Regions from separate parts of the Staphylococcus agnetis genome, predicted to be linked through region 2. Evidence: riboswitches for the same ligand, from Rfam matches in the RefSeq annotation. Region 2 holds a riboswitch; each other region holds the start of a gene.

Region 1 (2,210 bases), 980 kb from region 2:
ACTCAATATTTTAAATGTGTTGCCACTGTGAACTAACCCTATCAAGTCTCCAATATTTATGATTATAAGTATTGGAGGCTTTTAAGATATAAATACGATGTTGATCTTGATCTTATTTCTATATCATTACATCTTAAGTAACTGTTTGCCATTTAAGTGATTAACCGGATTTATTTAATGAGAATTTTATTTTTTGTAATCATTTATGAGTTGAATCGTTACATGCAACAACCTAATTGTAATGGTTTTGTAATATAAATGGGCGTTAATTTAATATTTTTGTCATGTGATTGAAAAAGACTGGTGCTATATTATTTGTGAACATAACAAATTTTTATACCAATTACTGGAGGATTACTAAATGAAAAAATTACTTTTAGCAACATCAACAGTAGGTTTATTAGCGGCAGCACAATTTGCTACTAATGCTGAAGCAGCAAATCAAGATCAATTACAAATTCATGAAGGTGTCCATGTGATTCAATGGGGTGACACTTTAAATAAAATTGCAAAAAAATATGATGTTACTGTAGAACAATTAAAAACATGGAATAACTTAGAGTCTGATTTAATTATTGCAGGAGAGAAATTATACGTGACTGAAGATGCGGCTGCAGCACATGGTTACCATGCGACACAAGATTTTATTTTACCAACTGCATATCATACGACTACATATAACACGTCATCATACAATGCAGCTGCTTACTATACAGCTCCTACTCAATACACATCAACACAATCTTATGAAACGTACGCTGCACCTGTAGCACAATATTCAGCGTCTTCATATTCAAATGTTCAAACACAAACAACTTCTAGCTATCAAGCACCAAGAACTACAGCCGGTTCAGGATCTGTATATCAACAATTTATTAATGCTGGTGGTACAGCAGCGATGTGGAATTCTATCGTTATGCCAGAATCAGGTGGTAACCCTAACATTGTAAGCCCTTATGGTTACAGAGGATTAGGTCAAACGAAAGAAGCTTGGGGTACAGGTAGTGTAGCTACTCAAACGCAAGGTATGATTAATTATGCAAATTCACGCTATGGTTCTGTAGACCGTGCAATTCAATTCCGTTTAGCTAACGGATGGTGGTAAACAACATCAAACGCATCGACATATGTCGGTGCTTTTTTTATTGCTATTTGTAAAGTGTTTTGTTACGTTGTTATTAAATAATACAAAGACTACTAGGGGAGCCATATGGCTGAGATGAATTACATTCGGACCCTTTGAACCTGATATAGTTAACACTAACGTAGGGAAGTAGCGTAGGCATTAAATCCTTTTAATAATGACTAGGCTACTATTTTTAGTAGTCTTTTTTTATTGAGAAAGGAGATTATTATGTCATTTTCTGAAAATCTAAAGCAAGAGGCACAACCTATTATTGATGCGATTTACCATGATGGCTTTATTCAAGGTATGTTAAAGGGTGATATCTCTAAAAATGCAATTCAACATTATCTAAAGGCAGACGCACGCTATTTATTTGAGTTTGCTAAAATTTATGCTTTGTTAATACCTAAGGTAGATTCAAAAGAAGAGATTCAATTTCTTACAGAACAAATTATTTTTGCATCGTCAGGTGAAGTTGACGCACATCATATTCTCGCAGATTATGTAAATTTATCATATAATGAAATTATTCAAGAAGGCGAATGGTATCCAACAGCAGATCATTATATTAAACATATGTATTTTAATGCATATCATTTTGATGATGTCGCATATACAATTGCTGCAATGGCACCATGCCCATATGTTTACCAACAAATTGGTCAACGCGCGATGCGTGAACATCATTTTTCCTCTAACCATCCACTTAAAGCGTGGTTTGAATTTTATGCAAAAGGTATGGATGATTTAATGAATCATATTGATCATTGGTTAAATCATTGTGCAGAGAATACATCAAATAACGCACAACAACAATTAAAGAGAAATTTTTTAGAAAGTACTGTCCATGAACGTAATTTCTTTAATATGGCATATACACAAGAACATTGGGCATTTGGAGGAGAGACATATGAATAAGCTGAATATTGCGTTAACCATCGCTGGCACGGATCCATCAGGGGGCGCAGGCGTCATGGCTGATTTAAAATCATTTCATGCATGTGGGGTTTATGGCATGGCAGCAATCACGAGTATTGTTGCTCAAAATTCCTTAGGTGTACAACATATACACAACTTAGATACG
Region 2 (2,210 bases):
ACGCAGTACATGTCTTTATAAAAAACAAATCTCATTCTTAAGATGGAGAGACGTAAAACGTTGTAAATACACGTATTTTTTCAGTTTTTATAAAACAATGTTTATCATACTGCTTTCACTATATTTATTTATATTATCTTTTTAAACACGATTAAAACATACTTTATTCATAAGATTAACGCATTTATTTATTATACCAAAAGTTACATTTGTTTGTTACCCTTCTTTAAATGTTTAATAAATAAATATGTGGGAACTCTTAGAAGTAGATAACATAAAAGGAGAGATGTTATATGTCTAAAGAAGAAATCAAAAAAGCAGCAGAAAATGCTAAAGATAAAGAACAAGAATTAAAAGATAAAAAAGATGATGCTAAAGATGGTGCTGAAAAAACGAAAGATGATATCCAAAGCTCTTTTGAATAACGCATCCATTCAATAGCTGTATCTATTCACGGGGTCAGAACGGTTTATGTTCTGACTCCTTTTTTATTAACTGTAGTTTATTTAGATTCTTACACTTATTTGCATATCATTGATTAAATTAGCGTGTCTCAAAATACATTCAATTACCATTCAAACCTTATAACCAGCACTTTTCGTCAACGTTTAATCCACCATTCGATTCCACGCATTGACATTTAGTGACGTCGGGTGTATAGTGACGTTAATCAATTCAATAAACACACACTAGGGGTGTGCAAACTGAGATGAGGTCATCACCTCAAACCCTTTGAACCTGAACTAGATGATACTAGCGTAGGGAAGTGTGAAGATAAACTCTAAATGATTCACAATACGTCTGTTATTTGTGACCTTTCATTTGGTGTTCTATTTACACGCCCACGCACAGTACCTTGTTTAGGTGCTGTGTTTTTGTATATATAGGAGGATGTTTATGCGTTCAAAACGAAAAGGTTTAACATTATCTGACATATTAGTTACAGTGTTAATCTCTGTCATTTTTGCTGTTATTTATAATCTTTGGTGGGTGGCATACTATACCGTTCAACCTCTCGGCTTACATCTTGATCAATTGATGTATGGCATGTGGTTTGCAGTTGCTGTTGTGGCCTACCTTATCATTCCGAAAATGGGGATTGCTTTAATCGCTGAATTTGCAGCAGGTGCAGGAGAAACAATTATTATGGGCCGCTTTGATATTCCTACGATTATTTATGCCCTACTCCAAGGTTTAGCATGTGAAATTGTTTTTGCGATTTTTAAATATCAATCACGTGCATTTATGGTAAGTGTTTTAGCAGGGATGGCAGCAGCCATTATTAGTTTTCCAGTTGATTGGTATTATGGCTATTTAAATGAAGTTGCCGCTTGGAATTTAATTTTACTTATTATATTCCGTTTACTCAGTGGTGCTGTTTTAGCAGGGGTATTTCCTTATTATCTTGTGAAAGCATTAGACAAAACAGGTGTTACCAAACTATTCCGCCCTGCTTCTAAAGAAGATTATGATGCATTATAAGGAGCATTCATCGTGTTAAAAGCTACAAATTTACGTTTAAAATACCCTAATGGTCCTAAAAAAATTTTTGATGGGCTGAACATCGAAATTAAAGAAAAAGAAAAAGTACTTTTACTCGGTCCCTCAGGTTCTGGTAAGAGTACGTTGTTGAATGTCTTAAGTGGCATCGTACCCAACTTAATCGATTTACCTATGAAATATGATGACTTAAAGGTTGCCAAAAATGCTGGAGTTATTTTTCAGGATCCTGATTCTCAATTTTGTATGCCACAGGTGAATGAAGAACTTGCGTTTGTGTTAGAGAACCTTCAAGTCCCCCAAAATGAAATGGATCAAAAAATTTCAAAAGTTTTGGAGCAAGTACAATTAGATGTTCATCCTAAGCATGCGATACATCGATTAAGTGGAGGAATGAAGCAAAAACTAGCGGTTGCAGGCACCCTTTTACAAAAAGCGGATACGTTGTTTTTAGATGAGCCTACAGCCATGTTAGATACTGAAGCAACTGAAAATTTATGGACATTGTTAAAAACGTTATGGGAAGATCAAACAGTATTAATTGTTGAACATAAAGTAGAACATATATGGGATGTTGTCGATCGTGTTATTTTAATGAATCATGACGGACAAATAATTCAGGATGGAACACCTTCTGACATCCTCACCCATTTTGAAGAGACCTTAACAGATTACGGCGTGTGGCACCCTAGAGCATGGCAAGTCGCTCC
Region 3 (2,210 bases), 320 kb from region 2:
TAAGTTCGTTAAATATTAAAATGGTTGTAATAATTCATTAACTGTTTTAGCATATACATATTCTGATGGATTGGATAGGAGGTAAGCATATGTCATCACCCACACGTCAATCAAATATAAAACCACATCCGTTACAATATGGTAAAGTTTGGCTATTTTTTATGTATTATTGGTTGATTTTTGGTATATCAACGTATGTTGGACAGTTCTTACCTTTAACGTGGCGACAACCACTTTCCATTGCCTTGTTAATACTCATTCTGCTTACAATGATTGTACAGCGTGCACGTTTTAGTGGTCCAATCATGTCACACATTTATACCATCGTATCAGGGTTATTATCTTATGCCACGTTTACAGTTGCACTACAAGATCTTGGCCCGAGTATATTTTTCAAAAATGTATTATTAGCCATTGTTGGATTTGTCATCTTTGGTTGTATAGGGTTCTTTTTAATTAAAGACGCGTCGAATTTAGGGAAGTACTTATTTGTAGTGTTGATTGCGTTAATTGTCGCAAGTTTAGTAGGTTGGTTCATTCACAATCCGATTTATCATACGCTCATTTCATTAGTTGGGCTGTTGCTTTTTTTACTTTATACGTTGTATGATTTTAATAGAATGAAAAGAGGCGCTTATTCTCCTCGTGAGATGGGGTTCAATTTATTCTTAAATCTGTTTAGAATCATTCGCTATGTGCTGAACCTGGCACGATACGCGCGTCGATAAAAAATTGAATAGTTAAAGTTACCACTGGAAGTGCCGTCAATTAACGGCTGAGATTAAAATAGTGATTTTAAAATTCCTTGACCTGATCCAGATAATGCTGGCGTAGGAAAGTGGCATACGTTTTTTGATTTGCATGCTACTTTTCTATGTTTAGAAAAGTAGTATTTTTTTTGAGGAGGTGACGTGATGCTCATCGTAATTACGCCTTTTGAAATATTAAATGAACAACATCAACAATGTTTACTACATAGAGCTTCGTTCATTGATGGTGTCATTCTGCGCACTCCGATGTCAGATCCTGCACTCAAATTATGGATACAGATGCTACTTAATCAAGGATTCCCAAAACACAAACTCATTATTCACACACGTGTAGCTTTGGCGCAGGAATTCGATATTAAGCGCATTCATTTTCGTGAGTACGACATTCCTGCACATTTTAACACTAAAGCATGGCAAGTGAGTATGTCTGTGCATTCACCTAAAGCGATACGTTATGCGTTAGATAAAGGGGCAATATGGGGATTGTATGGGCATCTGTTTCAAACCGAATCTAAACATGGTCTAAGGCCCAGAACGAAAGCTGAGGTTCGACACGTATTAGCGCAATCATTACCTCTAGTGGCTGTAGGAGGAATAAATGCAACTACTATTGTCAACGTTTCACATCAATTTATAGGCATCGCGATGATTCGCGGGGCTTTTAATCAAAAAGTGTCTCACGTTAAGCAAGTTAGGTCTATATGGATGAAAGGAGGGGGACAGTTATGAAAGTAAAGATCAATGGAGATACACATGATTTCAAAAAAGGTACGACAATTACACAAATGCTTCAATGTTTTGATATTGAAAGCAAACGTATGGCAATTGAAATAAATGGTCACGTTGTAAAAAGGTCGGTATGGCCACAATATACGTTATCAGAATGTGATCAAATTGAAATTTTAGAATTTGTAGGAGGCGGATAATATGTTTCAGATTGCACATTTTTCATTTGATTCAAGGTTATTTTTAGGAACAGGAAAGTTTGAAAGTGTAGATATTCAAAAACAAGCTATTGAAGCATCAGAAACAAATGTTTTAACTTTTGCAGTACGCCGTATGAATTTATATGACAAGACATTGCCCAATCCATTAGCGGATGTGAATTTAGAAAAGTTTATTACTTTCCCTAATACTGCGGGTGCTAAAACAGCTGAAGAAGCTGTGCGCATTGCGGAAATTGCTCATGAAGCTAGCGTGTGTGACATGATTAAAGTAGAAGTGATTGGCGATGATCATACACTACTACCAGATCCTTTTGAGACGTATCGCGCGTGTGAACAATTGCTAGAAAAAGGTTATATCGTATGTCCTTATATTTCAGATGATGTCGTCTTAGCTCGTCGATTAGAGGAATTAGGCGTCCATGCGGTCATGCCGTTAGCATCCCCGATTGGAACGGGGAGAGGATTGAGCAACCCTTTAAATTTACGTTTTATC

The links. Region 2 has a riboswitch for thiamine pyrophosphate ahead of GJE18_RS03370 (ECF transporter S component). Riboswitches for the same ligand answer to the same signal wherever they lie in the genome.
Region 1: linked by a shared signal. The riboswitch ahead of tenA (thiaminase II) and the one ahead of GJE18_RS03370 (ECF transporter S component) in region 2 are both predicted to bind thiamine pyrophosphate.
Region 3: linked by a shared signal. The riboswitch ahead of GJE18_RS01815 (thiamine phosphate synthase) and the one ahead of GJE18_RS03370 (ECF transporter S component) in region 2 are both predicted to bind thiamine pyrophosphate.

The regions. Positions count from the first base shown of each region.
Region 1 covers NZ_CP045927.1:1,653,424-1,655,633, reverse strand. Annotated here, with positions in the region: gene GJE18_RS08430 (LysM peptidoglycan-binding domain-containing protein) at 362-1,105, shown strand; TPP riboswitch at 1,190-1,289, shown strand; gene tenA (thiaminase II) at 1,355-2,044, shown strand; gene thiD (bifunctional hydroxymethylpyrimidine kinase/phosphomethylpyrimidine kinase) at 2,037-2,210, shown strand, end outside.
Region 2 covers NZ_CP045927.1:675,828-678,037, reverse strand. Annotated here, with positions in the region: gene graF (glycopeptide resistance-associated protein GraF) at 294-425, shown strand; TPP riboswitch at 682-782, shown strand; gene GJE18_RS03370 (ECF transporter S component) at 898-1,482, shown strand; gene GJE18_RS03365 (ABC transporter ATP-binding protein) at 1,495-2,210, shown strand, end outside.
Region 3 covers NZ_CP045927.1:359,080-361,289, forward strand. Annotated here, with positions in the region: gene GJE18_RS01810 (Bax inhibitor-1/YccA family protein) at 90-728, shown strand; TPP riboswitch at 745-854, shown strand; gene GJE18_RS01815 (thiamine phosphate synthase) at 915-1,499, shown strand; gene thiS (sulfur carrier protein ThiS) at 1,496-1,696, shown strand; gene GJE18_RS01825 (thiazole synthase) at 1,698-2,210, shown strand, end outside.